DNA from 4 places in the Kineococcus gypseus genome. Region 2 is predicted to be linked to each of the others. Evidence: riboswitches for the same ligand, from Rfam matches in the RefSeq annotation. Region 2 holds a riboswitch; each other region holds the start of a gene.
The links. Region 2 has a riboswitch for S-adenosylmethionine ahead of sfnG (dimethylsulfone monooxygenase SfnG). Riboswitches for the same ligand answer to the same signal wherever they lie in the genome.
Positions count from the first base shown of each region.

Region 1: linked by a shared signal. The riboswitch ahead of ACRYMN_RS06285 (aminotransferase class V-fold PLP-dependent enzyme) and the one ahead of sfnG (dimethylsulfone monooxygenase SfnG) in region 2 are both predicted to bind S-adenosylmethionine.
Region 3: linked by a shared signal. The riboswitch ahead of ACRYMN_RS03970 (sulfite exporter TauE/SafE family protein) and the one ahead of sfnG (dimethylsulfone monooxygenase SfnG) in region 2 are both predicted to bind S-adenosylmethionine.
Region 4: linked by a shared signal. The riboswitch ahead of ACRYMN_RS03940 (sulfurtransferase) and the one ahead of sfnG (dimethylsulfone monooxygenase SfnG) in region 2 are both predicted to bind S-adenosylmethionine.

Region 1 is NZ_JBJLRD010000011.1:67,243-74,603, forward strand. It holds gene ACRYMN_RS06260 (NtaA/DmoA family FMN-dependent monooxygenase) at 1-670, opposite strand, end outside; gene ACRYMN_RS06265 (LLM class flavin-dependent oxidoreductase) at 681-1,730, opposite strand; gene ACRYMN_RS06270 (putative leader peptide) at 1,887-2,042, opposite strand; gene ACRYMN_RS06275 (rhodanese-like domain-containing protein) at 2,081-2,554, opposite strand; gene ACRYMN_RS06280 (LLM class flavin-dependent oxidoreductase) at 2,551-3,798, opposite strand; gene ACRYMN_RS06285 (aminotransferase class V-fold PLP-dependent enzyme) at 3,795-5,156, opposite strand; SAM riboswitch class IV at 5,206-5,319, opposite strand; SAM riboswitch class I at 5,396-5,484, shown strand; gene ACRYMN_RS06290 (rhodanese-like domain-containing protein) at 5,491-5,910, shown strand; gene ACRYMN_RS06295 (O-succinylhomoserine sulfhydrylase) at 5,907-7,109, shown strand; gene ACRYMN_RS06300 (cobalamin-independent methionine synthase II family protein) at 7,220-7,361, shown strand, end outside.
Region 2 is NZ_JBJLRD010000001.1:110,318-117,678, forward strand. It holds gene purH (bifunctional phosphoribosylaminoimidazolecarboxamide formyltransferase/IMP cyclohydrolase) at 1-786, shown strand, start outside; gene ACRYMN_RS00510 (DUF3017 domain-containing protein) at 882-1,175, shown strand; gene ACRYMN_RS00515 (AzlC family ABC transporter permease) at 1,172-1,933, shown strand; gene ACRYMN_RS00520 (AzlD domain-containing protein) at 1,930-2,244, shown strand; SAM riboswitch class I at 2,321-2,409, shown strand; gene sfnG (dimethylsulfone monooxygenase SfnG) at 2,403-3,560, shown strand; gene idi (isopentenyl-diphosphate Delta-isomerase) at 3,629-4,192, shown strand; gene ACRYMN_RS00535 (AAA family ATPase) at 4,248-7,361, opposite strand, start outside.
Region 3 is NZ_JBJLRD010000007.1:59,617-66,977, reverse strand. It holds gene ACRYMN_RS03995 (methylenetetrahydrofolate reductase) at 1-279, shown strand, start outside; gene ACRYMN_RS03990 (antibiotic biosynthesis monooxygenase) at 305-598, shown strand; gene metE (5-methyltetrahydropteroyltriglutamate--homocysteine S-methyltransferase) at 642-3,074, opposite strand; gene ACRYMN_RS03980 (methylenetetrahydrofolate reductase) at 3,071-4,054, opposite strand; gene fdxA (ferredoxin) at 4,060-4,386, opposite strand; gene ACRYMN_RS03970 (sulfite exporter TauE/SafE family protein) at 4,383-5,321, opposite strand; SAM riboswitch class IV at 5,354-5,469, opposite strand; gene ACRYMN_RS03965 (nitrite/sulfite reductase) at 5,757-7,361, shown strand, end outside.
Region 4 is NZ_JBJLRD010000007.1:49,790-57,150, forward strand. It holds partial or broken gene ACRYMN_RS03930 (bis-aminopropyl spermidine synthase family protein) at 27-566, opposite strand; gene ACRYMN_RS03935 (immune inhibitor A domain-containing protein) at 1,048-3,363, opposite strand; SAM riboswitch class I at 3,630-3,722, shown strand; gene ACRYMN_RS03940 (sulfurtransferase) at 4,002-4,895, shown strand; gene cobA (uroporphyrinogen-III C-methyltransferase) at 5,023-6,216, opposite strand; partial or broken gene ACRYMN_RS03950 (sulfate adenylyltransferase subunit 1) at 6,375-7,361, opposite strand, start outside.

The DNA of each region.
Region 1 (7,361 bases), on a different contig from region 2:
CCGCGGAGCGCGCGGCGAAGTCGCGCCCGGCGGGGGAGTCGCCCGCCTGGAAGATCACCGGGTGACCCTGGGGGCTGCGCGGGACGGTGGGGCGGATCTCCACGTCGAACAGCCGGTCCTCGTGGGCGACCGGCGTGAACGCCCCGCCGTCCCAGCTGTCCCACACGCGCCGGGCGAGGGTGACGAACCGCTCGGCGCGCTCGTAGCGGTCGGCGTGGTCCAGGTACCCGCCGCGGCGGAAGTTCGCGCCCGTCCAGGCGTTGTCCGTGGTGACCACGTTCCAGGCCGCGCGCCCGCCGGAGAGCACGTCGAGGGAGGCCAGGCGCCGCGCGAGGTCGGCCGGGTCGTTGTACGTGGTGTTCTGCGTGGCGACCAACCCGATGCGCTCGGTGAGCCCGGCCAGGGTCGCCAGCTCGGTCAGCGCGTCGGGGCGGCCCACGACGTCCAGGTCGTGGATCTTCCCGCGCTGCTCGCGCAGGCGCAGCCCCTCGCCGAGGAAGAACGCGTCGAACAGCCCGCGCTCGGCGGTGCGGACCAGCTGCGTGAACGTCGAGCGGTGCATCTGCGAGCCGCTGCGCGGGTCCGACCAGATGGTCGTGTGGTTCACGCCCTGGAAGAACACCCCGAAGTGGACGGTGGCGTTCGGGTAGCGCAGGTCGTCGGTGCTCATCGTCGGCTCCTCAGGCGGTCGCGAAGCGGTTGGCCGGCCGGGTCAGGCCGAGGGTGGAGCGCAGGGTGGAACCGGCGAGGGGGGCCTGCAGCAGGCGCTGGACGCGCAGCGCGGGCAGCGTGGTGCGCACCAGCTGGCGCAGGTCCTCGTCGAGGACCGCCGCGTGCAGCCGCACCCCGTCCACGCGCGCGGACAGGTCGGTGAGGAACCGCGCGAACTGCTCGCCGGAGCCGGTGAAGCGCACGCGCCCGCGCTCGGGCGCCGCCCCGTCGGCGTCCAGGGCGGCGACGCGCTCGGTGGCCGGGGCGGCGTCGGTGTCGAGGGCGAGCTCGACCTCCACGAGCACCAGCGGGCCGCCCCCGGAGCGGCGGGCTGCGTGGTCCCCGGTGAGCACCACGTCCACCTGCGCGTCCGGCAGCGCGCCCTCGGCGGCGAGCACGACGGACTGCCCCTGCGGCGAGCGCGGCACCGTCAGCGGGCCCTTGACCGACCAGCGGCCGGTGTCGACGTCGACGTGGTGCAGGCGGTCGCGGTCCACGTACCGGCCGGTGGCCACGTCGCGCACGACCGCGTCGTCCTCCCAGGAGTCCCACAGCGCCCGCACCGCGCCCACCACGTCGGCCAGTTCCGTGCGCAGGTCCTCCCCGGCGGTGACGGGCAGGCCCACCGCCCGCGCCGCGGCCGGGTCCGCGGTGGCCACGGGGATCCAGCCGGCCCGCCCGTCCGAGGAGTGGTCCAGCGAGGCGATCTGGGCGGCGACGTGGAACGGCTCGGTGTACGTCGTGGCCACCACGGGCACCAGGCCGATGCCCTCGGTCGTGCCGGCCAGGAACGCCGCGCGCTGCACTGCGTCCAGGTGTCCGGCCGGGTTGCGCGGGTCGGGCAGCGGGGAGTCCTCGAACGTCAGCCCCGTCAGGCCCTGCGCCTGCGCGGTGACGGCGAACCCGCGCAGCCGGGCGGGGGAGAAGACCTCCGAGGGCGTGGCGCGCGAGCGCCGCCAGGCCGACGGGTGCCAGCCGCCGCCGTCGACGTCGAGGAACAGGTGGAACGGTCGGGGCACGGTCGGGCTCCTCGGGAGGTGGGTGGGGGTGGTGCGGGGACGCCGCGCCCGTGCGGGGAGCGCGGCGCGGGCGCGCGCGGTGCCCGGCGCGCACGTCGTGCGGGTGGGCGCAGGACCGGCGCCGCGCGTGCGGGGACCGGCGGGGGAGGGTGCGCGTCAGGCGCGACAGGCGGCGCTGGCGAGGCGCGCGAGGTCCACGTGGAGCCTGCGCACGAGGTGGACGAGCGGAGCGGTGGTGGGGCGGGGGTCCGCGGTCTCCACACGTCCTCCCTCGTCCTCGGCGCGGTCGCCGGCCCCGGCAGTGAACTCCACGGCCCTCGGGAGCGTCAAACGGGCGCGGGCCCGGTGCGTCAGGGCGCGCCCGGCGCCCCGTCGGGCCCGGCGGGCTCCGCGGGCGCGGCGGGCTCCGCGGGCGCGGCGGGCTCGGTGGTGGGCAGGCCCGCGGCCCGCCAGGCCGGGAAGCCGCCGTCCACGTGCACCACGTCGGTGAAGCCCGCCGCGAGCAGCCGGGCCGCCACGGGGCCCGAACCGGCGGGCGAGCCGCAGACGACCACGACGGGCTGGTCCCGGCTCGTCAGCTGCGGCAGCGCCGCGCTCCCGCCGAGGTCGAAGCGCTGCTCCACCTCGTCCTTGGCCACGACGACGGCGCCGGGCAGCGCGCCGTTCGCGGCGCGTCCCGCCTCGCTGCGCACGTCGACGAGCAGCGCGCCGGCGGCCACGGCGCGCCCGGCGCTCGCCGCGTCCACGAGCGGCGCCTCGGGCAGGTCCCCGGGCGGGTCCGCGGGTCCGCTCGCGGGGGTGCTGGGGTCGGGGCTGGCGGTCACGGGGTCCTCCGTCGGGTGTACGTGCGCGGGACGGGTGCGCCGGCGCCCCCGGCGGGTGCGCCGGCCGCTCGCCAGGCGGCGGCGAGCAGCTCGTAGGAGCGCAGCCGGTCGGCTGCGCGGTGGGTGGCGGTGGTCACGAGCAGCTCCTCGGCGCCCGTGGCGCGCTGCAGGGCGTGCAGGCGCCGCACCGCGGTGGCCGGCGAGCCGACGACCTGCGCCTCAAGGCGGTCGGCCACCAGCGCCCGGTCCTCCGGGGTCCAGGTGGCCGCCCGCGCCTCGGCGGGGGCGGGCACCGGCACGGCGCCGCGCCCGCGGCGGATGCTGAGCACCCACGGGCCGTGCGGGTCGGCCAGCTCGGCGGCCCGCTCGTCGCTCTCGGCCACCACGACGTCCACCGAGACCGCCACGCGCGGCGCGGGCAGCACCCCGGGGCGGAACGCCGAGCGGTACGCCTCGACGGTCTCCAGCACGGCCGCGGGGGCCACGTGGTAGTTCGCCACCAGGGGCAGGCCCAGCTCGCCGGCCGCGCGCGCGGACTCCCCGCCGCTGGAGGCCAGCACGTGCACGCGCACGGGCGCCCCCGACAGCAGCGCGCTGCCGTGCCGGCGCCCGTCGGCGTCGACGTGCCCCCCGCCGAGCAGGTCCAGGGCCAGGCGCAGCTCGTCGGCCAGCGGCGGGGGGTCGGCGCGGTGCACGCCCAGCACGCGGGCGGAGGCGCGCAGCAGCTCCAGGACCGCGGGGTCGCGCAGCGGCGGGGGCGGCGGCGCGGGCACCGGCAGCCCGTCCACCACCCGGGACGCGTGCGGGACGCCCGCGCCCCCGTCGGCGCCGCCCGGTCCGCTGTCCGGTCCGCCGCCCGCGCGAGCGGCGGCCGCGGGCGCCGGCACGTGCGCGCGGCCGAAGCCGAGGTCGACGCGGTCGCCGGCGGCGCGGGCGATGGTGGCCCACTGCTCGGCGGCCACCGCCGCGGTCGTCACCGCCAGCAGGCTGGCCGCGGAGCCCACCCGCAGGCGCCGGGTGCTCGCCGCCACCAGGGCGGCCAGCACCGCGGGGGCCGCGGAGGACACGCCCGGGGACAGGTGGTGCTCGGCCAGCCAGAACCCGCGGTACCCCCACCGCTCGGCGGCGCGGGCCAGGTCCAGGCTGTGCGCCACAGCGCTGCCGGCCGGCTCCCCGGTGGACTCCGGCGCCAGGTCGAGCACGGACAGGTGCGCGGCGGGCGCCTCCTGCACGGCCGCGCTCACGCGGGCACCCCGCCGGCGGTCCCGGGGGTCCCGGCGCGCAGGAACGCCGCGGGGTCCGGGCGCGGGTCCGGCACCGGGCCCCAGGCGCCGTCGACGACCGCGTAGCGCAGCCGCGGGCCCTCGGTGAGGAAGCGCTCCAGCGCGTGCAGGAGCCGGTCGACGTCGTCGGTGCCCGTGCCCACGCCGGTGCTGGCGCGCAGCGCGCCGTCACCGAGCCCCAGGGAGTCCGCGAAGCGGTGCGCGCAGAAGCGCCCGTCGCGCACGCCGACGCCGTGCTCGGCGGACAGGTACGCGGCCACCGCGGAGGAGGGGTGCCCGGGCAGGGTGAAGGTGACGACGCCGACGGCGTCGGCGGCGTGCGGGCGCACCACCCGCACGCCCGGCAGGGCGAGCAGGCCCGTGACGAGCCGCTCGCGCAGCAGCGCCTCGTGCGCCTCCAGCGCCCCGGCGGGCAGCGCGGCGATCTCCTCGCACGCCCGCGCCAGGGCGACCGCGCCGAGCACGTTGGGGGAGCCGGCCTCGTGCCGCTCGGGGCCCTCGGCCCAGCGCACCGCGTCCACGCCGACGTGCAGCGTCGCGCCGCCACCGGCCAGGTACGGCTCGCTCGCGTCCAGCCAGTCGCGCCGGCCCACGAGCGCGCCGGCGCCGAAGGGGGCGTACAGCTTGTGCCCGGACAGGGCGAGGTAGTCCACGCCGTCGGCGGCCAGGTCCACCCGGCGGTGCGGGACGAGCTGGGCGCCGTCCACGGCGGTGCGCGCCCCGCCCGCGCGCGCGGCGCGCACCAGGCGCCGCAGCGGCAGCACCTCGCCGGTCACGTTGGAGGCGCCGGTGACGGCCAGCAGCGCGTAGCGGCCGGTGGCCAGCTCCGCCTCCAGCGCCTCGACCGTCGCGTCGAGGTCGGCGCCGCCGGGCACGACCGTCGTGCGCGCCGAGCGCTGCCAGGGCAGCAGGTTCGCGTGGTGCTCCACGTCGGCCACCAGCACGCGCCCGCCGGCCGGCACGGCCCGCGAGAGCAGGTCCAGGGCGTCGGTGGTGCTGCGCGTGAAGACCACCGCGTCGTCCGGGCGGGCTCCCACGAAGCGCCCGACCTGCTCGCGGGCCTGCTCGAACAGGGCCGTGCAGACCCGCGAGAGGTACCCGGCGCCGCGGTGGACGCTGGCGTAGTGCGGCAGCACCTGCGCGACGCGCTCGGCCACCGCGCTCAGGGCCGGGGCGCTGGCGGCGATGTCGAGGTTGGCGTGGGCGACCTCGCCGCCGGTGGCCAGCGGGACGAGGGTGCCCGCGCCCACCACGGGCAGCAGCGGCGCCGCGGACGGGCCGGCGCAGCGGCGGGGGGCGGGCAGGGTCGTGGTCGTCACGGGGCCTCCGTCGGGGAGGGACCTGCCGGGGACCGGGGGCGCCCGGCGAGGTCCGCGCTTGCCGACGCCACCTCGGCGCCGGCCAGGTCGTCACCCGGGGCACCCCGCCGCGCAGGAGGGTTGCCGGCCAGCGAGCCGGGGCTTCGCGCTGGCGCTCATGACCTGCTCCGAGCGTGCCACGCGCACCGCCCGCGTGGCAACGCCGGCCTCCCCGGCTCCGGCGATGCCCTACGCTGGAACGACCATCCAGAGCGGCCGAGAGACCTGGCTCGACGACGCCGCAGCAACCCCCCGCGAGGGAGGGTGCTCACGCCGGGACCGATGGGAGGCACGTGTGACCTACGCCGGCGACCTCGTCCCCGATGAGGCGTACCAGCTGCTGCGCGAGGACCCCGACGCCGTCCTGGTGGACGTGCGCACCGAGGCCGAGTGGACCTTCGTCGGCGTGCCCGACACCACCGCGCTGGGCAAGCGGCCGGTGTTCGCCTCCTGGCTGCCGGTGGAGGACGACGCCCCGGGTGCGCGGTTCCTCGCCGAGCTGGAGCGCGCGGGCGTGGGTCCCGGGCACCGGGGCCCGGTGGTGTTCCTGTGCCGATCGGGCAAGCGCTCGGTGGCCGCGGCCACCGCGGCCACCGCCGCCGGCATCACCCCCAGCTACAACGTCCTCGACGGGTTCGAGGGCGACCTGGACGGCGACGGCCACCGCGGCGGCGCCGGCTGGCGCGCGCAGGGCCTGCCCTGGAGGCAGTCGTGAGCGGGGGCGACGAGCCCCGGGCGTGGCGACCGGACACCACCGCCGTGCGCGGCGGCCTGGCCCGCTCGGGGTTCCAGGAGACGGCCGAGGCGATGTACCTGACCTCCGGGTACGTCTACGACTCCGCCGCCGACGCCGAGGCCGCGTTCACCGGCGAGGTCGACCGCTACGTCTACTCCCGCTACGGCAACCCCACCGTGTCGGTGTTCACCGAGCGGATGCGCCTGCTCGAGGGCGCCGAGGCCTGCTACGGGCTGGCCAGCGGCATGTCGGCGGTGTTCTACGCGCTGGGCGCCCTGCTCGGCGCGGGCGACCGCGTCGTGGCCGCCCGCAGCCTGTTCGGCTCCTGCTACGTGGTCCTCGACGAGATCCTGCCCCGCTGGGGCGTGACCACGGAGTTCGTCGACGGCGAGGACCTCGGCCAGTGGGAGCGCGCGCTGTCCACCCCCGCGCAGGCGGTGTTCTTCGAGACCCCCGCGAACCCCATGCAGACGCTCGTGGACATCGAGGCCGTCACGCAGCTGGCGCACGCGGCCGGCGCGGCCGTGGTGGTGGACAACGCCTTCGCCAGCCCGGTGGGCCAGCGGCCCCTGCAGTTCGGCGCCGACGTCGTCGTCTACTCGGCCACCAAGCACGTCGACGGGCAGGGCCGCGTCATGGGCGGTGCCGTCCTGGGCACCACCGAGTTCATCGACGGCAGGTTCCGCGAGCTCACCCGGCACACCGGCCCGACGCTGAGCCCGTTCAACGCCTGGACCCTGGCCAAGGGCCTGGAGACGCTGGGCCTGCGGGTGCGCCACTCCGCGGCCACGGCGCTGCGGCTGGCCGAGCACCTGGAGGCGAGCCCCGGGGTGCGCTGGGTGCGCTACCCGCTGCTGGCCTCGCACCCCCAGTTCGACCTGGCCAAGCGCCAGATGGAGCTGGGCGGCACCGTCGTGACGTTCGAGCTGGACGCGCCCGCCGGCCGCGGCAAGGAGCGCGCCTTCGAGGTGCTCGACGCCCTGCGCGTGGTGGACATCTCCAACAACCTCGGCGACGCGAAGTCGCTCGCCACCCACCCGGCCACCACCACGCACCGCCGCCTGGGCGAGCAGGGCCGCGCCGCGATCGGCCTGTCCGACGCCGTGCTGCGCCTGTCGGTGGGCCTGGAGGACCCCGAGGACCTCCTCGAGGACCTCGACCGCGCCCTGCGCCGCTGACCCGCACCGCGGGCCCGCCCCGCTGACCCGCACCGCTGACCCGGGCGCCCCCGCGCCCCGACGACCGCGGCCCCGCGCCGCCGACGACCACCCCCACGAACGGAGCACCCGTGTCCCGCACCGCCCGCCGCATCGAGGTCAGCCACGCCGGCAGCCTGCCGCGCACCCCCGAGCTGATCGCCGCGAACGAGGCCCGCCGCCTCGGCGAGAACGGCCTCACCCTGGAGCGCACCCCCGAGTTCGAGGCGCTGC
Region 2 (7,361 bases):
GCCGACGCCGCCCTGCGCGCCGCGCACGACTTCACCGCCCCGGCCGTGGCCGTCATCAAGCACGCCAACCCCTGCGGCATCGCCACCGGCACCGACGTCGCCGACGCCCACGCCAAGGCGCACGCGTGCGACCCCGTCTCCGCCTACGGCGGCGTCATCGCCGCCAACCGCGTCGTCACCGCCGCGATGGCCGCGCAGGTCGCCGACGTCTTCACCGAGGTCGTCGTCGCCCCCGGTTTCGAGCCGGAGGCCCTGGAGGTGCTGCAGCGCAAGAAGAACGTGCGCCTGCTGCAGCTGCCCGAGGGCTACGCGCGCGGCAGCGCCGAGTGGCGCCCGGTCTCCGGCGGGGTGCTCGTGCAGGACCTCGACCGCGTCGACGCCGACGGCGACTCCCCGGCCGGCTGGACCCTGGCGGCCGGCGAGCCCGCCGACGCCGAGACCCTGGCCGACCTGGAGTTCGCCTGGCGCGCGGTGCGCTCGGTGCGCTCCAACGCGATCCTGCTGGCCCGCGGCGGCGCCTCCGTCGGCGTGGGCATGGGCCAGGTCAACCGGGTGGACTCCTGCCGCCTGGCCGTCGAGCGCGCCGGCGCCGAGCGCGCCCGCGGCGCCGTGGCCGCCTCCGACGCGTTCTTCCCGTTCGCCGACGGCGCGCGGATCCTGCTGGACGCCGGGGTGCGCGCGATCGTGCAGCCGGGCGGGTCCGTGCGCGACGAGGAGGTCGTCGCCGCCGTCCGCGAGGCCGGCGTGACGATGTACTTCACCGGCGCGCGCCACTTCGCGCACTGACGCCGCGGCCGGGGCAGCGGGTGCGGGGAGCGCGCGGGGGCGCGCACCGGCGCGTGCCCGCCCAGCGGGCGGTGCGCGTCGGTACCGTGCCGGGCGTGTCACGTCGACCGCCCAGCACCCCCGAGCGCGTGCCGCCCGCGGGCGCGGCGGTCCTGGGCGCCGTCGCGGCCGGCGCGCTGCTGGCGCTGGTGCTCACGGTGCTGGCCGGTCCGGTGACCGGCGGGCTCGTGCTCGGCGCCGACCTGGCGGTGGCCGCCGTGCTGCGCCTGGTGCTGCCGGTGCGGGCGGCCGGGGCGCTGGCGGTGCGCTCGCGCGCGCTGGACACCGCGGTGCTGCTGGTGCTCGCCGCCGCCTGCGCGGCGCTGGCCTGGTCGCTGCCGCCGTCGTGAGCGCGCCCGAGCCCGAGCGCGAGCCCGGACCCGCTCCCGGACCCGGGCCCGCGGACGCGCCCACCGCCGCCGCGGTGCGCACCGCCCGGCGGCAAGGGCTGGCGGTGGGCGCGGCCACCGCCGTGTACGGCGTCAGCCTCGGCGCGCTGGCCGTGGCCAACGGCCTGAGCGTGCTGCAGGCCTGCGCCACCTCGCTGCTGCTGTTCAGCGGCGGCTCGCAGTTCGCGCTCGTCGGCGTCCTCGGCGGCGGCGGCAGCGCGGCCTCGGCGGTGGCCGCCAGCACCCTGCTGGGGGTCCGCAACGCCCTGTACGGGGTGCAGGTGGGCACCTTCCTGCGCGTGCGCGGCGCCCGGCGGCTGCTCGCGGCGCACTGGACGATCGACGAGTCCACCGCCGTGGGCGCCGCCCAGGGCACCGACGCCGCCCGCCGCGCGGGGTTCTGGGTCACCGGCGCGACGGTGTTCGCCGGCTGGAACCTCACCACCCTGGCCGGCGCGCTGCTCGGCGACGCGCTGGGCGACCCGCGCCGCTACGGCCTGGACTCCGCGGCCGCGGCCGCGTTCCTGGCGCTGCTGTGGCCGCGCCTGCGCCGGCGCGAGCCGGTCGCGGTGGCGGTGGTGGCCGCGCTCGTCGCCGCCGCCCTGGTGCCCGTGGTGCCGGTGGGCCTGCCCGTGGTCGCCGCGGCGGCGGTCGCCCTGCTGGCCGGCCTGCGCGGGAGGCGCGGCTCGCGCGGGGCTCGGGCGGCGGGGCAGCGGTGAGCACCTGGACGGCCGTGCTGGCCGCCGCGGCGCTGGCCTACGCCCTGAAGCTGGCCGGGCACCTCGTGCCGCCGCGGTGGCTGGAGCACCCCCGCGTGCGCCGCGGATCGGCGCTGCTGCCCACCGCGCTGCTGGCCGCCCTCGTCGTCGTGCAGGCCGCCTCCGACGGCGACCGCCTCGTGGCCGACGCGCGCCTGGTGGGCGTGGGCGTCGCCGCGCTCGCGCTGGCGCTGCGCGCGCCGTTCCTGGTGGTGGTGCTCCTGGCGGCGGCCTCGACGGCGGGCGTGCGGGCGCTGACCGGCTGGGGCTGAGGGGCCCTGCCCGGACGCCGCCGCTGCCCCCGCCGCCCTCGTGGCGCCCGCCGCCGGCAGCGGGTTAGGCTCGCGGCGACCATCCAGAGCGGCCGAGAGACCTGGCTCCACGACGCCGCAGCAACCGCGCCCGCGCGCCGGTGCTACCGCCAGGACCGATGGAGGAGAGCCACCGCATGCCCGTGAAGTTCGCCTACTGGGTCCCCAACGTCTCCGGCGGCCTCGTCGTCTCCACGATCGAGCAGCGCACGAGCCACGACCCCGCCTACAACGTCGAGGTGGCGCGCGCGGCCGAGCGCGCCGGCTTCGACTACGCCCTCACCCAGGTGCGCTACCTGGCCTCCTACGGCGCCGACGCCCAGCACGAGTCCACCTCGTTCTCGCTGGCGCTGCTGCTGGCCACCGAGCGGCTGAAGGTGATCGCCGCGGTGCACCCGTTCTTCTGGCACCCCGGCGTGCTGGCGAAGTTCGCCGCCACCGCCCAGGAGCTGACCGGCAACCGCCTGGCGCTGAACGTCGTCTCCGGCTGGTTCAAGGACGAGGCCACCCAGCTCGGCGTGACCTGGCACGAGCACGACGAGCGCTACCGCCAGTCCGAGGAGTTCATCAGCTACCTGCGCGGGGTGTGGTCGCAGGACGGCTACTCCCAGGACGGCGACTTCTTCTCCGCCCGCGACATCACCTTCCGCCCGCAGCCGACGCTGCAGCCGGAGCTGTTCCAGGGCGGCAACTCCACCGCCGCGCAGGGGATGGCCGCCCGCGTGAGCGACTGGTACTTCATGAACGGCAAGCCGATCGCCGGCGCCGCCGAGCAGGTGCGCGAGGTCAGCGCCCTCGCCGCCGCCGCCGGGCGCTCGGTGCGCTTCGGGCTCAACGGCTTCGCCGTCGTGCGCGAGAGCCGCGAGGAGGCCGAGGCGGTCCTGGAGGAGATCGTCGCCAAGGCCGACGTCGCCAAGGTCGAGGGCTTCGGCGCCGCCGTGCAGGAGGCGGGCAACGCCACGAAGGACCGCAAGGGCATGTGGGCGGACAGCGAGTTCCGCGACCTCGTGCAGTACAACGACGGGTTCCGCACCGGCCTGGTGGGCACCCCCGACGAGGTGGCCCGCCGGGTGCTGGCGTACTCGCTGGTGGGCGTGGACCTGCTGCTGCTGGGCTTCCTGCACGTGAAGGAGGAGGTCGAGGCCTTCGGCGAGCTCGTCGTGCCGCGGGTGCGCGAGCTGGAGCAGCGCCTGGCCGACGGCGAGGAGCTGTCGCTGGGCGCCGAGCTCGACGAGGCCGTCGCCGCGGCCGGCGGCCGGGCGGGCTCGCTGGTCTGAGCGGGTGGGCGTGCGCCGCGCCCACCCGCGTCCGTGCGCGCGCGGCGGCGTCCACGTACGGTGCAGCGGTGACCGCCGCCAGCGCCGCCCTCGCCCCCGCCGACCCCGGGACCCCCGAGCTCGTCGTCCTGCTCACCGAGGACGGCGTGCCGTGCGGCACGGCGCCGAAGTCCCAGGTGCACCACACCGCCACGCCCCTGCACCTGGCGTTCTCGTGCTGGGTGCTCGACGGGACCGGCCGCACGCTGCTGACGCGCCGCGCCGACACCAAGCGCACCTGGCCGGGGGTGTGGACGAACTCCTTCTGCGGGCACCCCGGCCCGGGGGAGGAGCCGGTCGAGGCCGTGCACCGGCGCGCCGGCGACGAGCTGGGCACCGCGGTCGGCGCCGTGGCGCCGGTGCTGCCCACGTTCCGCTACCGCGCCCGCATGGCCGACGGCACCGTCGAGAACGAGGTGTGCCCGGTCTTCACCGCCACCCTGAGCGCTGAGCTGGCGCCCAACCCCGACGAGGTCGGCGCCTGGCGCTGGGTGCACCTGGACGAGCTGCGCGCCGAGGTGGCCGCCGACCCGTCGCCGTTCAGCCCGTGGATGCTGCTGCAGCTGGAGCAGCTGCCCGCCGCGCTGGCCTGAGGCGCCCCGCCCGGCGCACCCCGCTGTCGCGCGCCGTCCTGCGCGCCCCGGTCCCTCAGCCCAGGCCGAGGTCCAGCTCGAGGTCGTGGGCGGCCAGGTAGTCCAGCACGAGCTGCTCGCTGACCCGGCCGCGGTCGGCGACGCGCCGGCCCTGCGCGCGCGCCCACGCCCGCACCAGCTGCGGGTCGGCCCCCAGCGCCCCCGCCCCGCGCGCGGGGCGCGCCGGGGCGGCCGCCGCCGCCCGCGCCGCCGCGGCGAGGTCCTGCGCCGCCGCGGGCGCGGGCAGCCGCGACACCGTCACCGGGTGCCCCTCGCCGGCCAGGCGCTCGGCGCGCTCGGCGACGTCGGCGTGGTGCGTCAGCAGCACCACCTGCACCTCGCGCGAGAGCTGCGCCAGCGCCGACAGCGCCGCGCCGGTGCGGCCCTCGTCGAACGTCATGAGCACGTCGTCGAGCACCACCGGCAGCGGGCCGGCGCCGGCGCGCACCCGGCCGCGGTGCTCGGCGGCGATCGCGGCCAGGCGCAGCGCCAGGAAGACCTGGTCCGCGGTGCCCTCGGAGAGCCCGTCGGCGCCCTCGAGCACCTCCCCGTCGCCGCGGCGCACCGCCAGCCGGCGGCTGCCGCCGTCGTCCAGGGCGCTCAGCGCCGTCCAGCGCCCCCCGGTCAGCACGGAGAGCACCTGCCCGGCCTCCTCCAGCAGCGGGTTGGCGCGCGCGGTGGAGAACTCCTCCAGCTGCCGGCGCAGCACGGTGCGCTGCAGGTCCACCTGCACGTAGCGCTCGGTGTCCGCCTGCAGCTCGGCCAGCGCCTCCGCGCGCCGCGCGGCCAGCACGTTGGCGTCGGCGCCGCTGCTCAGGCGCTCCAGCTCCGTGCCGGCGCGGCCCACGCCCTGCTGGGCCTCGGCCCACGCCGCGTGCGCCTCGTCGTCGGCCACGGCGAGCTGCTCGGCGTCGGTGCGCAGGTCCGCGTCGGTGCGCGCGCCCACCTCGGCCAGCAGCTCCTCCACGCCCGCCGCGCCCACCTCGGCGGCCAGCGCGTCCAGCTCGGCGCGCTCGGCGGCGCGCGCGGCCAGCAGCGCGGCGCTGCGCCCGGCGCGCTCGGCCAGCGCGGACGGCTCCTCGCCCGCGACCAGCAGCGCCGCGAGCTGCGCCCCGGCGGCCTCGCCGCGGGCCAGCTCGCCCGCGCGCTCGTCGGCGACCTCGGCCAGCTGCTGCTCCAGGGCCGCCGCGGTGCGCTCGTCGGCGCGGGAGGTGCGCAGCCGCTCGGCCAGCGCCGCCAGCACCGGCAGCGCCGCGGCCAGCGGGTCCGCGCCCGGCCCCGCCGCGCCCGCCGACCCCGCCGTGCCCGCCGCGCCGGGCCCGTGCGCGACGCCCAGGCGGGCGGCGACGTCGGCGACGGCGGCGGCGAACGCGGCGGCGCGCTCCTCGCGCACCCCGGCGCGGGCCAGGTCCGCGCCGGCGGCGTCCGCGCGCTCGGCGGCCACCGCCAGGGTGCGGGCGCGCGCCTCCCAGCCCTGCGGCCCCAGCCCCTGCGGCAGCCCGGCGGCGTCCGCGGCCGCGGTGAAGGCCCGCGCGGCGCGCTCGGCCGCCTCCGCCCGGCGCGCGCACCGCTCCGCGGCCTCCTGCGCGGCGCGCTCGCGCTCGGCGCCCAGCGCGCGCTCGGCGGCGGCGCTGGCCGCGGCGGCCAGGACCGTGCGGGCCGCCTCCAGCGCCGGCTCCAGCCCGGCGTCGGCGGCGCCGGGGCGCCCGCAGCGCTCCAGCACCAGCGCCAACCGCGCCAGCTGCGCGTCGGCGTCGTCGCGCAGGCGCAGCGCGCGCGCGTCGGCGGCCGCGGCCGCGGCCCGCTCGGCGCCCAGCTGCTCCAGCGCGGCCAGCACCGGCGCCGGGTCCTGCTCGGGCACCCGCACCCCCGCGGCGGTGAACAGCGCGTCGCGGCTCGCGCGGGCGTGCTCGACGGCGGCGCGGGCGCCCTCCTCGGCGGCCAGCGCCGCGCTCTCGCGGGTGGCGGCGCGCTCAGCGTCGCGGCGCAGCTGGCGCAGCTGCGCGGCGGCCTCGGCGTGCTCCAGCAGCGCGTCGGCGGCGGCGTCGGCGCGCGCCACGGCCGCCAGCAGGGCCGCGGCCGCCGTCGCGTCCAGCGCGGTGCCGGCGCGCACCGGCTCCAAGGCGGCCTCGCGCGCGGCCCGCGCGGCCCGCAGCTCCTCCTCGCCGGCACCGCCGGCGCCCCCGGCGGCCTGCGCGAGCGCGGCGGCGGCCGCGCGCGCCGCCGCCGCGCACCGCTCGCGCTCGCCGGTGGCCCGCTCCAGCTCCGCGGCGGCCGTCAGCAGCTCGGCGTGGTGCTCGCGCACGAGCGCGGCGTCCAGCGCGGGCTGCCGCGCCAGCGCCGCGTCCGGGTCGGCGGCGCCGGCCTCGACGGCGGCGGCGCGCGCCGCGGCCGCGCGCGCGTCGCGCTCGGCCAGCGCCGCGCGCCACGCCCGCGGCGCCGAGCCCTCCCGCTCGGCGGCGGCGACCAGCTCGCGCAGCGCCGCGGCGTCCTCCTCGGCGACCTCCGCGGCGCTCGCGTGGCGCTCAGCGGCGCTGCGCGCGGCGGCCAGCTCCTCCTCGGCGCGGGCCAGCTCCTCCTCGGCGCGCGCGCACGCCGCCGCCCGCGCGGACAGGTCCGCGGCGCGGTCGGCGGGCACCCGCAGCCGCGCCAGCAGGGCGGGGACGACCTCCTCCAGCGGCCCGTCGGGCACCGGGGCCAGCTCGGCGAGCGCGCCGCGCGCCTCGCGCAGCGCCTCGGCGGCCGCGCGCCGCGCCGCCGCGGCGTCCTCGGCGTCCTGCGCGCGCGCCTGGCGCGCGTCCAGCAGCGCGTCGAGCTCCTCGCCGGCGGCGAGCACGTCCTCCTCGACCGTGCAGCGCCCGCGCTCGGCCACCAGCCGCCGGCGCCGCAGCTCCAGCGCCTCCAGCGCGGCCACCGAGCCCTCGCGGGCGGCCACGGCGGCGTCGTGGGCGGCCACGGCCGCCTCGGGCAGCGCCCCGCCGGCGCCGGCCAGCCATGCGGCCAGCTCCGCGGCGCGCTCGCGCTCGCGCAGCGCCGCGCGCACCCGCGGGGCCAGGCGCACCCGCCGCTCGGCGGCCTCGTGCGCGCCGCGCGCGGAGCGCCAGCGGGCGTCGGCGCGCTCGGCGCCCGC
Region 3 (7,361 bases), on a different contig from region 2:
GGCGTGCCCGGCGCGGTGGGCCGGGAGAAGCTGCTGCGCATCAGCGCCGGCATCGGCGTCGGGGAGTCGGCCCGGTTCCTGCGCAAGCAGCCCGGGCTGCTGCGGCGCTTCTTCACCCCCCGCGGTTACGACCCGGGCCCGGTGCTCGCCGGCCTGGCCGGGCAGTTCGACGCGCCCGGGCACCACCTGGCGGGCCTGCACGTGTTCACCTTCAACGACGTGGCGGGCACCGAGGCGTGGCGGCAGGATGCCCTGCGCCGGCTGGACCGGCACCGCTGAGACGCCGCTCGACGACGGAGGCCCCGTGTTCGCCATCGCAGTCCGCTTCGACCTGCCCGACGAGGCCTCGGCCCGCGCGTTCGACGAGCTCGTCGAGCGGACCGTGCCGGGGATCCTCGCGGAGGAACCCGGCACGCTGACGTACGTGCCGCACCGCGTGGAGGGCGAGCCGCTGGCGCGGCTGTTCTACGAGGAGTACGCCGACCGCGCCGCGCACGCCGCGCACGAGGCGCGCCCGGCCACCGCGGAGTTCCTGCGCCGCGTGGGCGAGCTGATCACCTCGGCGCGCGCGGAGCTGCTCACCCCGCTGGGCGGCTGAGGGTCCGGCCCGCGCACCCCCTCCGGTGCGCGGGCCGGCCCGGTCAGCTCGCCGTGACGGGCTCGCCGGCCCCGCCGGCGCCGCTGGTCGCGGCGGCGGCCAGCTCGGCGCGCACCTGCGCGGCGGCGGCCACGAGGTTGCGCAGCGCCGGGACGGTCTCGGCGTACCCGCGCGTCTTCAGCCCGCAGTCGGGGTTGACCCACACCTGCCGCGCGGGCACCGAGGCGACCGCCAGGCGCAGCAGCTCGACGACCTCCTCGCGGGTCGGCACGCGCGGGGAGTGGATGTCGTACACGCCCGGGCCGATGCCGCGGGCGAACCCGGCGCGCGCGATGTCCGGCAGCACCTCCATGCGCGAGCGGGCCGCCTCGATGCTGGTGACGTCCGCGTCGAGGCGGTCGATGGCGTCGATGACCTCGCCGAACTCCGAGTAGCACAGGTGGGTGTGCACCTGCGTGGCGTCGGCGGCGCCAGCGGTGGCCAGCCGGAAGGCGGCGACCGACCAGTCGAGGTAGTCGGGCTGGTCCGCGCGGCGCAGCGGCAGCAGCTCGCGCAGCGCCGGCTCGTCGACCTGCACGACGCCGATGCCGGCGGCCTCGAGGTCGGCGACCTCGTCGCGCAGCGCCAGGGCCACCTGGCGGGCCGTCTCGCCCAGCGGCTGGTCGTCGCGCACGAACGACCACGCCAGGATCGTCACCGGCCCGGTGAGCATGCCCTTGACCGGCCGGGAGGTGCGCGAGGCGGCGTGCGCGGCCCACGGCACGGTGATCGGCGCGGGACGGGCCACGTCCCCCCACAGCACCGGCGGGCGCACGCAGCGCGAGCCGTAGGACTGCACCCACCCGTGGCGGGTCACCGCGAAGCCGTCGAGGTTCTCCGCGAAGTACTGGACCATGTCGTTGCGCTCGGGCTCGCCGTGCACGACGACGTCCACGTCGAGCTCCTCCTGCAGCGCGACCACGCGGTCGATCTCGGCGCGCAGGAACTCCTCGTACTCGCGCTGGCCCAGGCGCCCGGCGGTGCGGGCGGCGCGCGCCGAGCGGATCTCGGCGGTCTGCGGGAAGGAGCCGATGGTCGTCGTGGGCAGCAGCGGCAGGTCCAGCGCCTGCTCCTGCGCGGCACGGCGCACGGCGTAGTCGCCGCGGTGCAGGGCCTGCGGCCCCAGCCGCGCGAGCCGCTCGCGCACGTCCGGGCGCACCACGCCGGGGGCGGCCAGCCGGTCGGCGCGCGCGGCGGAGCTGGCGGCGACGGCGGCGGCACCGGCGCCGGGCCGGCGCAGCGCCTCGCCGAGCAGGACGACCTCGGCGACCTTCTGGTCGGCGAACGCCAGCCAGCCGCGCAGCCGCTCCGGCAGGTGCGTCTCCTCCTCCACGTCGTGCGGCACGTGCAGCAGCGAGGTGGAGGTGCCGGCCACGACGGTGCCGGCCACGGCGCGCAGCTCCTGCAGGCGCTGCAGGGCGGGTGCGAGGTCGGCGCGCCAGACGTTGTGCCCGTCGACGACGCCGCCGACGAGGGTCTTGCCCTCCAGCCCGGGCACCGGCCCGGCCGGCGCGCCGCCGCGCACGAGGTCCACGGCCAGCCCCTCGACGGCGCTGGCGGCCAGCGGTGCCAGGAGGGCGCCCAGATCGCCGTAGGGCGCGGCCACGAGCAGCTTCGGGCGCACCGGGGCGGCGGCCAGCGCCGCGTACGCGGAGGCCACCAGCCGCGGCAGGTCCTCGACGCCGGCGGTGGCCGAGTCGCTGACCAGGGCGGGCTCGTCCAGCTGCACCCAGGCGGCGCCGGCGGCGGCGTGCGCGGCCAGCAGCTCGGCGTACGCGGGCAGCAGGTCGTCCAGGCGCTGGATGGGCGCGAAGCCCTCCGGGCTGCCGTCGGCGGCCTTGGACAGCAGCAGGAACGTCACCGGCCCGACGAGGACGGGGCGGGTGAGGAACCCGTCGGCCAGGTGCTCGGAGAACTCGCGCACCGAGCGGTCGTCGGCGAAGCGGAACTGCGTGCCCGGCCCGATCTCGGGGACGAGGTAGTGGTAGTTCGTGTCGAACCACTTCGTCATCTCCAGCGGGGCGTCCGCGCCGCGGCCGCGGGCGATGGTCGACAGGCCCGCCAGGTCCACGCGCCCGTCGGCGCCGACGACGTCGGCGAAGCGCGGCGGCACCGCGCCGAGGGCGATCGCGGCGTCCAGGACGTGGTCGTAGGCGGAGGACGCCGAGGGGATCGAGGCGTCGTGCGCGCGCAGCCCGAGGTCGTTCAGGCGGCGCACGGTGCTCGCGCGCACCCGGGCCAGGGCGCGCTCGGTGGCGGCCACGTCGGCCTCTCCGGCCCACAGGGCCTCCAGCGCCCTCTTGGTCTCGCGGCGCCGGCCGATGCGCGGGTAGCCGAGGACGGTGCCGGACCAGGCCGGCACCTCGGTGCCGGGCGCGTCCGCGGCGCCCGGGGCTCCGGCGGGGTCGTGCGGGGTCGTGCGGGACGGGGTGCTCATCGTGATCCTCCAGCCGCGAGCGCGGCGTCGTGGGGAACCGCGGGTGCCTGCGGCCGTCCGGCCGAGCTCGGGACCGTCGGGGTCCCGGCGCCGAGGTGAGCTCCCTCGAGCAGGTCCAGCGCCGCGGGCGCCGAGTTGAACGTGTAGAGGTGCAGGCCGGGGGCGCCGGCGCGCAGCAGGTCGCGGGCCAGGGCCCGCCCGAAGCGGGTGCCGGCGCGCCGGCGGGCCGCCTCGCCGTGCTCGGCGGCGGACTCCAGCAGGGCCAGCAGCTCGCGCGGGACCGGCACGCCGGTCAGCTGCTGCAGGCGCAGCAGCCGCGCGGGGTCGGTGGTGGGGACGATGCCGGGCAGCAGCGGCAGCGTGATGCCGGCCGCGCGGACCCGCTCGGTGAAGGCGGCGTACTCCGCGGCGGAGTAGGTCACCTGGGTGATGGCGAACGAGGCGCCGGCGTCCTGCTTGGCGCGCAGCGCCTGCAGGTCCCCGGGGCTGTGCGAGGCGGGGAAGGCGGCCACGGCCACCGTCAGCGGCGCCACCGCCCCGGCGCGCACCCGGTGGCGGCGGTCGGCCACGTGCACCAGCTCCACGAGGTCGCAGGCGCGCGTGACGGCGTCCTCGGGGGCCGGGTCGGGCAGCCGCCCGGCCGGCGGGTCCCCGCGCACGGCGAGGACGTCGCGCACGCCGCGGGCGAAGAACTCCTCCGCCAGCTCCACGACCTGCCGGCGGGTGGCGCCCACCGAGGTCAGGTGGGCCATCGCCACCGCGCGCGTCTCGCGGCGCAGGTGCGCCAGCAGCTCGCACCCGGCGGCGCGGGTGGTGCCGCCTGCGCCGTGCGTGACGGAGAAGAAGTCCGGCCCGGCGCCGGCCAGCTGCGCCACGGCGCCGTGCAGCGCGTCGCGCGCGGCCTCCGAGCGCGGCGGGAACAGCTCGAAGCTGAGGGTCGGGCGGCCGGCACCGCCGGCCACGAGCGCGGCGACGCTCACCGACCTCAGCGCTCCCCGCCCTGCGGGGGCAGCGCGGCCACCACCGGGTGGTCCGCCTCGATCAGGCCCGTCTTGGCCGCACCACCGGGCGAGCCGACCGCGTCGAAGAACTGCACGTTCGCCGCGGTGAACGCCGACCACTGCTCGGGCACGTCGTCCTCGTAGTAGATGGCCTCCACCGGGCACACCGGCTCGCACGCGCCGCAGTCGACGCACTCATCGGGGTGGATGTACAGCGAGCGCTTGCCCTCGTAGATGCAGTCGACCGGGCACTCCTCGATGCACGCCTTGTCCTTGACGTCCACGCAGGGCTGGGCGATCACGTAGGTCACGGCGCGGGGGTCCTCTCCGGCTCGACGGCGCCGACGAGGCCGGCGGCGCCGGTGCGCTGGGCGGGCACCGGGCGGGCGCGGCGGTGCCGGCGCAGCGCGTGGGCCAGGGCCACGGCCCCCGCCAGCAGCACCACGGCGTAGACGGCCCAGCGCACGGCGTCCGGGGCGCCCACCGCGTCGCTGCGCAGCAGGGTGCGCGAGTTCGTCAGGACGATGACGGCGCCGACGGCGGTGCCCAGGACCTGCGGCGGCGCGTAGCGCACCAGCCAGGCGGCGACGGGGGCGGCGATCAGGCCGCCGGCCAGCAGGGCGCCCACCCAGGCCCAGGCGATGCCCTGCGAGCCCAGGCCGACGAGGAACCCGGCGCTGGCGGCCACCGCGACGAGGAACTCGCTGGTGTCCACCGAGCCGACGACCTTGCGCGGCTCCAGCCGGCCCGAGGCCAGCAGCGCCGGGGTGCCCACCGGCCCCCAGCCGCCGCCGCCGGTGGCGTCCACGAAACCGGCGAAGAGCCCCAGCGGCGCGAGGAACCGGCGGCGCAGCGGCTTGCGCAGCGAGCGCTCGTCGAAGCGGGAGACGGCCGAGCGCAGCAGGACGTAGACGCCCAGCACCAGCAGCAGGGCGCTGATGACCGGCGCGGCGGCCTCGGAGGGCAGCGAGGAGAGCACGGTGGCGCCGGCGAAGGCGCCGGCGGCGCCGGGCAGGCCCACGCGCAGCACCACGCGCCAGTCCACGTTGCCGAAGCGCCAGTGGGCCGTCCCGGAGGCGAGGGTGGTGCCGATCTCGGCCAGGTGCACCGTGGCCGAGGCGGCCGCCGGGTTGGCGCCGATCGCCAGCAGCAGCGTGGTGGAGGTGACGCCGTAGGCCATGCCGAGCGAGCCGTCGACCAGCTGGGCGAGCAGCCCGACGACGGCGAGGAGGGCGATCTTCTGCACGAGGGGTCCACTTCGCTTCCCGGGGACCCGCAGGTCCGCGCTTGCCGGGCGCACGTCCGCGACCGGCCAGGTCCTCACCCGGAGCACCCCGCCGCGAGAGGAGGGTTGCCGACCAGCGAGCCGGGGCTTGACGCTGGTACTCGTGACCGCTCCCGACGGTAGGGGCACCCCGGACGCAGGTCAACAGGTTCGGCGCAGGTCGCCCCTGGGCGCCGCTGGGCGCCGCAGCGCGCCGGCGCGGCCGGCGTGTTGGAGCTGGCCCCGGCGTGCTCTACCGTGGACCCGTGGTCCAGCTCCCCGCCGTGCGCCTGGTCTCGCGCCGGTACGTCGACCTCATGCGGTTGCAGAGCACCTACGCCTGCCGCCGCGGTCGCGCGCTGCACCCCACCGCCTGAGGTTCCTCCTCACGAGGAGCCCGCTCCCCCGTGAGGTCCGATGACACCCGACGCCAGCACCACCTCCACCGAGCAGGGCCCGGCGGGCCCGCGCACCGCGGCGCGCCGGCCGCGCCCCGCGCGCGCCGGCGGCGAGGGCCAGTGGCGCGTGGACGGCACGACGCCGCTGAACCACAACGAGGAGTTCAAGGCGGCCGACGGCGGCCTGAACGTGCGCGAGCGCATCGAGCAGGTGTACGCGCACGGCGGCTTCGCCTCCATCGACCCGGACGACCTCAACGGCCGCTTCCGCTGGTGGGGGCTGTACACGCAGCGCCGCCCGGGCATCGACGGCGGGCGCACCGCCCAGCTGAGCGCGCAGGAGCTCTCCGACGAGTTCTTCATGCTGCGCGTGCGCATCGACGGCGGGTCCCTGACCACCGAGCAGCTGCGGGTGGTCGCCGGCGTCTCCGAGGAGTTCGCCCGCGGCAGCGCCGACATCACCGACCGCCAGAACGTGCAGCTGCACTGGGTGCGCGTGGAGGACGTGCCGGAGATCTGGCGGCGGCTGGAGGCCGTGGGCCTGCAGACCACCGAGGCGTGCGGCGACACCCCCCGCGTCGTGCTCGGCAGCCCCGTGGCCGGCATCGCCCGCGACGAGGTGATCGACCCCACGCCCGTGGTCGAGGAGATCGTCGAGCGCTTCATCGGCGACCCGGAGCTGGCCAACCTGCCGCGCAAGTTCAAGACCGCGGTGACCGGGCACCCCAGCCAGGACGTCGTCCACGAGATCAACGACGTCTCCCTCGTCGGCGTGGTGCACCCCGAGCTGGGCCCGGGCTACGACGTCTGGGTCGGCGGCGGGCTGTCCACCAGCGCCCACCTGGCACAGCGGCTCGGCGCGTTCGCCACCCCGGCCGACGCCGCCGAGGTGTGGCTGGGCGTGGTGAGCATCTTCCGCGACTACGGCTACCGGCGGCTGCGCAACAAGGCGCGGCTGAAGTACCTCGTGGCCGACTGGGGGGCCGAGCGCTTCCGCGAGGTGCTCGAGCGCGAGTACCTGGGCCGGGCGCTGCCGGACGGGCCGCCGCCGCCGGCGCCGCGCGGTCGCGGCGACCACGTCGGCGTGCACGAGCAGAAGGACGGGCGCCTGTACGTGGGCCTGTCGCCCACGGTGGGCCGCGTCAGCGGCGCGGTGCTGCGCGAGCTGGCCGACGCGGTCGAGGCCGCCGGCTCGCGCCGGGTGCGCCTGACCCCGCACCAGAAGGTCGTCGTCCTGGACGTCGACCCGGCCCGGGTGGACGCGCTCGTCGCGCGCGCCGAGGAGCTGGGCCTGACCGCCACGCCCTCGCCGTTCCGGCGCACCACGATCGCCTGCACCGGCATCGAGTTCTGCAAGCTGGCCATCGTCGAGACGAAGGCCACCTCCGCGCGCGCGATCGACGAGCTGGAGCGGCGCCTGGCCGGGGTGGAGATCGACACCCCGATCACGCTGCACGTCAACGGCTGCCCGAACTCGTGCGCGCGCATCCAGACCGCCGACATCGGCCTGAAGGGTCAGCTCGTGCAGGACGAGCACGGCGAGCAGGTGCCCGGTTTCCAGGTCCACCTCGGCGGCGGCCTGGCCTCCGCCGACCGCGCCGAGCCCGGCCTGGGCCGCACCGTG
Region 4 (7,361 bases), on a different contig from region 2:
CCGTGCGAGCCGATGGCCTGGGCGCCGTCGTAGGCGTTGAAGTCGGGCAGCACCGCCTCGTGCACCAGGTGCAGCCCCTGCACGGCCTGCTGCACCTTCAGCCCCAGCGCCGGCTGGTGCTCGCCGTAGCCGTACGCGACGACCAGGCGGCCGCGCTCGGCGTCGCGCAGGCCCTGCAGCCCGGCTAGCAGGAACGTCTCGACGCCCTCGGGGGTGTAGGGCGGGTCGGTGAAGACCACGTCCGCCCACTCGCGCGCCGAGGCCGGCAGCCCCAGGCGGAAGTCGCCCCACAGGCAGCGCACCGACCAGCCGCGGCGGCGGGCGGTGGTGTCGATGAACTCCAGGACGCGCTCGTCGAGGTCGACGACGACGACCTGCACCGCGGGGTCGGTGGCGGCCGCGGCCAGGGAGGTCAGGTCGTGGTCGCCCACGCACAGCAGCCGCATCGCGGCCAGGTCGTAGCGGTCGGCCAGCCAGCGGCCGCGGCGCGCGGCCGTGGCGGGCGTGGCCCCGACGTGGTCGAGGTCGCGGTCGGGCGCGGGGCGCTGCGCGATCAGCTCGGCCATCGTCGCCACGAGCGCGCCGTCCACGCCCAGGGCGCGGTCCCAGAAGCCGGCGGGGTCCTCGGCGGTGCCCACCTCGAAGACCGCGGCGTACTCGGCGGCGCGCTCGGGGCGCAGCGCGTACCGGCCGCCGTCCTCGACGAGGTCGTCGGCCACCTCCCGCAGCAGCGCCTCCACGCGCCGGCGCGTCAGGGCGCTGGCGGCCACCAGCTCCGGCAGCGTCGCCGGCCCGCTGGCCAGGGCGCGCACGAGGGCGCGCAGCGGCCGCACGAAGGGGCCCGCCGCCGAGCGCAGGGCGCGCGGGTCGCTCACGAGCCCGCCCCGGCCGCCGCGACCGCCTGCCACCCGTGGAGCACGCCCGCAGTCTGGCACGGAGGCGGTGCTGCTCCGGGACGGCGCCGCTCCGGGACGGCGCCGCCCGGGGACGACGGAGGCCCACCGGCGTGCGCCGGTGGGCCTCCGCTGCACCTCGCGCGGGCCGGGGTCAGCCGTTGACGCGCACCTGCATGAACGAGTCGCGGGCGCTGGTGCTCACGACGGTGATCCTCGTGCCCGTCTTGGGCACGTCCACGCCGGACCAGCCGTCGGCGTCGGGCTGCTCACCGGCCGCGACGTACCAGTCCTTGGTGTCGTCGAAGGTCGCCACCGCGGGCAGGCCGCCGTAGGTGCCCGCCTTGCCGGTGTCCGGGTCGTGCAGGGTGAAGCGGTCCGTGGCCTCCAGCCCGAAGGTGGAGTCGTGGGACTGCACCCGCGGGCGCCAGCTCTCGCCGTTGGTGCGGTTGGTGCCCTCGTCGTCGGTGGGTTCGTACAGCAGCCCGGGGTGGGCGTCGACGGGCAGGACCAGGCCGCCGCCGGGGTGGGCGCCGACGTTGTTGTCGCCGTACTGGGTGTTCCAGTACGTGACGAGCAGACCGTCCTGGTAGGCGTAGCGCTCGGCGTGGTCCGGGTGCGCCGGGTCGCCGAAGTTGTACGGCCCGGTGGCCAGGCTGGCGTCGAAGCCGCGGTACTGGCGGTACTCGGCCAGGTAGGCGTTGAAGAACGACTCCGTGGTGGTGCCGGTGCTGACGGTGAAGCCGTCCAGCGTCCAGCTCGTCACCGGCGTGCCGCCCAGGGAGACCGCGTCGACCTGCAGGCCCGGCTCGGTGGCCGCGCCGTCGGTCCAGTAGCGGAAGCCGACCAGCGCGCCGGCGGGCACGCCCGCCAGGGAGGCGCTCAGGTCCACCCACTGCCCCCCGGTGCTGCCGGTGATGCCCTGGCCGAAGTTCTGGCCGTTGGGGTCGGTGGTGACGGAGCGGTTGGTGGCCACGGGGGTGAAGGTCTTGCCGCCGTCGGTGGAGTAGACGACGTAGGCGTAGTCCCAGTCCTGCTCGATCTGGTACTTCACCTTCGCGCTCAGCGTGCTCGCTCCTGCGGGCAGCGGCGTGAGCATGGTGTTGTCCAGGTCGTCCCCGGCGCCGGAGTACCAGAAGTCGCCGCCCTCGAAGGGGGTGCCGATCGTGGTGGTGACCTCCTTGTCGGGCAGCTGCACGACGAGGGCCTGCGCCTGCTTGGTGGTCGCCTCGGCCGGGCCGAGCTTGGTGCTCACCTTCGCGCCCGGCTTGACGGTCTCGTAGTCCAGCCAGCCCAGCTGCAGCTTCTCCCAGGCGCCCATGTGCATCGGCTCGGTGCCGATGCCGTCCTCGGGGCGCCCGCTGTTGCCGTACGAGCCGGACGACATCAGCGACCAGAACGCGGTGGAGTTCTCCGCGCCGCCGGAGTTGCCGGAGGTGTCGTACAGGTCGGGCAGGCCCAGGTCGTGGCCGAACTCGTGCGAGAACACGCCGACGCCGCCGTTCTCCGGCTCGACGGTGTAGTCGCCCACCCAGTACTTCGACTGCCCGATGCGGGTGCCGCCGAGCGCGTTGGTGGTGCCGCCGACGGCCGGGCCGCCGGTGCCCACGCGGGTGGTCTGGTTGTACCAGCGGTGCGACCAGATCGCGGCCTGGCCCAGGGCGCCGCCGCCGACCTCCTCGCCCTCGCCGGAGTGCACGGCCTGGAAGTGGTCGATGTAGCCGTCCGGCTCGTCGAAGTCGCCGTCGCCGTCGAAGTCGTAGCGGTCCCACTGGTCGAAGCGGGAGAGCTCCTGGTCGATCTGCGCGACCGACTTGCCGGCGGCCAGCTGCTGCGCGTACCAGCCGTTGAGGGAGTCGTTGACGAACCCCCACGCCGCGCGGTCGCCCAGCGCGTTGTCGCCGTACGACTTGCCGGTGCCGGGCAGGCGCACCCAGTCGGTGACCGCGCCCTCGACGGTGTAGCGGCCGGAGGAGACCTCGTCGTAGAAGTTCGCCATCGACACGTCGCCCTCGGCCTGCGAGAAGAGCAGGTCCTCGTAGTACGGCCGGGAGAAGTCCTTCGTCCAGATGGTCGTGTCGTCCACGGACCGGTCCGGCGCGGGGATGCTGTTGTGCGGCAGGTCGGCGAACTCGCCGAGCACGGTGAAGATCTGGTCGGTGTCCTCGCGGGCGAGCTCGACGTACTGGCCCTTGGCGACCTCGACGACCTTCCCGTCCCCGCTGGGGGCGGCCTGGCCGCGCAGCACCTTCTCCAGCCCGGCCTGGCGCAGCGCGCGCTGCTTGTCGGCCAGCGGGTTGGGCAGGTCGTGGCTGCGCCCGGCGCCCTGCGGGCCCGGCGCGGCGGCGCCGCCGAAGGCGCTCGCGGCGGCGGGGGCGGGGGCCGCGGGGGCGGCGGGTGCTGCAGAGGCGACGGCGGGCGTGGCCGCGACGAGCGCGGCGCCCACGACGGCGCAGAGGGTTCTTCTCAACGCAGGTGCTCCTGGTCTCAGCGGACGGCGCCCGGCCGCCGGAGGGGTCTCCGGACGACGGTGTCGGGCAGCCGTCGCCGACCATATGTCACGCTCAGTGGTGCTCCGCGCCGTCGCGGCACCGGGCCGCCCAGGTGTTACCCAGCCTTAACACGGTGCCCCGTCGAACTTCCCGCGGCGGGGCCGCGGGTGGCCGGTGCGGCGCCCCGTGCGGCGCACCGTGCGGCGGTTGACACGGTGCCGGGGCAGCGGGCACGGTATGCCGACGACCATCGAGAGCGGCCGAGAGACCTGGCTCGACGACGCCGCAGCAACCCCCCTGCAGAGGGCGTGGGTGCTTCCGCCAGGACCGATGGAGGGCACGGCATGACGCACGACCGCACCACCGAGCTGCACTCGCGCCGGCACGTCGACCTGTGCCGCTGCGGTTCGGCCGCCTGTCGCTGACGCCGCGCGCCGGCACCCGCCCCGTCCCCCGACGCGGGGCGCCCCCCGCGGACCCGGGGAGCGCCCCGCCACCGCCCGCCCGGCCGGTCACCCCGGCCCGCGCACCACCACCGCGCAACCGCGCGCAACGCAGCGCAGCGCACGACCCCGACCAGCCCGCAGAACCCCGCACACGCCCTGGAGGGCCACGCATGTCCACGTCCACCGACGCGACCACCGAGGCGAAGTTCGCCGAGTACGCGCACCCCGAGAAGCTCGTCAGCACCGGATGGCTCGCCGAGAACCTCGGCCGCGAGGGCCTGGTCGTCGTCGAGAGCGACGAGGACGTCCTCCTGTACGAGACCGGCCACATCCCCGGCGCCGTGAAGGTCGACTGGCACACCGAGCTCAACGACCCCGTCACCCGCGACTACCTCGACGGCGCCGCGTTCGCGGAGCTGCTCTCGCGCAAGGGGATCCGCCGCGAGGACACCGTCGTGCTCTACGGCGACAAGAGCAACTGGTGGGCCGCCTACGCCCTGTGGGTGTTCACCCTGTTCGGCCACGAGGACGTGCGCCTGCTCGACGGCGGGCGCGCCAAGTGGGCCGCCGAGGGCCGCGAGCTGACCACCGAGGCGCCGCAGCGCGAGCGCACCGAGTACCCCGTCGTCGAGCGCGACGACAGCCGCGTGCGCGCCTTCGCGCAGGACGTGCGCGAGCACCGCGGCGGCCTGGTGGACGTGCGCTCCGCGCCGGAGTACAGCGGCGAGCGCACCCACATGCCCGACTACCCGCAGGAGGGCACGCTGCGCGGCGGGCACATCGCCGGCGCGGCCAGCGTGCCGTGGGCGAAGGCCGCGAACGAGGACGGCACGTTCAAGGACCGCGCGGCCCTGGAGGAGATCTACTTCACCGGTGCCGGGCTGACCCCGCAGACGGACACCGTGACGTACTGCCGCATCGGCGAGCGCTCCAGCCACACGTGGTTCGTGCTCACCCACCTGCTGGGGCTGGAGAAGGTGCGCAACTACGACGGCAGCTGGACGGAGTGGGGCAACGCGGTGCGCGCGCCCATCGTCGTGGGCACCGAGCCCGGCGAGCGCTGAGCGCGGAGCGGCCCGCGCACGACGGCCCCGGGACCCGCGGTGACGAGCCGCGGTCCCGGGGCCGTCGCGCGCCCGGGAGCGTGCGCCCGCCACCGCGTGCGCCCGGGGTCGCGTGCGCCCGGGGTTCTCAGCCGACGGGGCCGCGCAGCGCCTCGACGACCTCGCCGACCACGACGACGGCCGGTGCGCGCACCCCGGCCGCGCGCGCGACGTCGGCGACGTCGGCGAGCGTGGCGGTGGTGGTGCGCTGGCGTGGGCTCCAGCCGTCCTGCACGACGGCGACGGGGGTGGCCGGGTCCTTGCCGGCGGCCAGCAGGGCGGCGGCCAGGCGCTCCAGCGCCGTGACGCCCATGAGCACCACGAGGGTCCCGTCCAGGGAGGCGAGGGCGTGCAGGTCGTCCTCGTCGAGGTCCTCGTGGCCGGAGAGCACGGTGACGCAGCGCGCGGCGCCGCGGTGGGTGACGGGGATGCCGGCGGCGGCGGGCACCGCGAAGGCGCTGGTGACCCCGGGCACGACCTCGACCTCCACGCCGGCCTCGCGGCAGGCCAGGACCTCCTCGCCGCCGCGGCCGAGCACGTAGGGGTCCCCGCCCTTCAGGCGCACCACGGTGCGCCCGGCCAGGGCCGCGTCGACGAGGACGCGGTTGATCTCCTCCTGCGGCACCGGGTGGTTCCCGGCGGCCTTGCCGACGTCGACGACCTGCACGTCCGGGTCGAGCTCGGCGAGCACCCCGGTGGGGGCCAGGCGGTCCACGACGACCACGTCGGCCTCGGCCAGGCGCCGGCGCCCGCGCAGGGTCAGCAGCTCCGGCTCGCCGGGGCCGCCGCCGACGAGCACGACGCGCCCGCGCCCGCGGCGGTGCCGGCGCAGCGGGGCACCCCCGGAGTCCACGTGGTGGCCCAGCGCGGCGGCCAGCGCCCGGGTGCGGCCGGTGTCCGCCCCGGCGCCGACGGAGAGGACCACGTCGTCGCGGCGCACCACGGCCGGCGCGGCGGCGGAACCGGTCGCCGGGTCGCCCGGGTGCACGCACCACAGCCGGTGCCGCTCGGCCAGGGCGGCCACCGCGGCGTCCTCGCGCGCGTCGCCGGTGGCGGCGTGCACGAGCCAGGCGCCGACGAGGTCGGCCTCCGCCGCGGTGCCCGCGCGCCAGCGCACCCGCCCGCGCGCGTGCTGCTCGCGCAGCTCCTCGCACAACGCCGCCGCGACGACGAGGACGTCCGCGCCCGCGCCGGCCAGCTCGCGGGCCGAGGCCGCGGCGAGCGGGCCGCCCCCGGCGACGAGCACCCGCCGCCCGCGCAGGTCCAGGTGCACCGGCTGCATCAGCCCGGCCCGTCCTCCGCGCCCGGTGCCAGCGCTCCCAGTGCGCGGGCCGCGGCCGCGGCGGGGTCCTCGCCGGCGAGCAGGGGCACGACGTGCGCCGCCGCGCCCGCGGCGCGCACCACCCGCGCCGCCGCCTCGGCCGCGTCCGCGTCCTCGGCGCTCAGCACCGCCACCACGCCGGCGTCCGCCAGCAGCAGGGCCGCCTGGGCGCTGCGGCGCAGCGCCTCGGCCCGCTCGGGCGCCGAGGCGCCCAGGTCCGCGAGCAGCCCGGCGCGCAGGTTCTCCGCGCGCAGCGCGTACCCGGGCCGGCCGGCGGCCAGCAGCGCCGCCTCGACGGCGCCGGCCACGTCGGCCGGGTCGGGCGCGCCCTCGCCGGGCACCAGCCACAGCGCCGCCCCCGGGTGCGCGCGGTGCGCGGTGGACGGGCGCCAGCGCGCGTCCTCCTCGGCCCGGGACCCGGCGCGCCGCTCGACGGCCTCGCGCACCACGCCGGCGGCGACCGTGTCGTGGGTGTGCTCGTCGACCAGGACGAAGGCGCCCATGTCGCGGTTGCGCGCGTACGGCTCGACGACGAGGTCGACGGCCGTGCGCAGCGTCACGGCGCCGATGTCGTTGAGCAGCAGCACCTCCGGGTCGGGCACCTCGGTCAGGGTGGCCGAGTCCATGCGCTCGTGCAGCGCCACGACCTCGGCGCGCACGGTGCGGGTGGTGTGCTTCAGCAGCAGCCGGCGGCCGGGGGAGAGCGGGTCGGTGTGCATCCAGCACACCTGCGCGCGCAGCTCGCGGGTGACGGTGGGCTCGGCGCCGGGGGCCACGAGCACGTCGCCGCGGCCGACGTCGACCTCGTCGGCCAGCTCCACCGCCACCGACAGCGGCGGCACGGCCACCTCGCGCGACTCGTCCAGGGTGTCCAGCGCGGTGACGCGGGTGCGGGCCCCGGAGGGCAGCACCACCACCTCGTCGCCGGCGCGCAGCGTGCCGGCGGCCACCCGGCCGGTGTAGCTGCGCCGGCGCCCGGCCACGGGCCGCGAGACCCACTGCACGGGCAGCCGCAGCCGCCCGACGCCGAAGTCGGGCGGCAGCACCTCCACCGCGTCCAGGTGCTCCAGCAGCGTCGGCCCGTCGTACCAGGGGGTGCGCTCCGA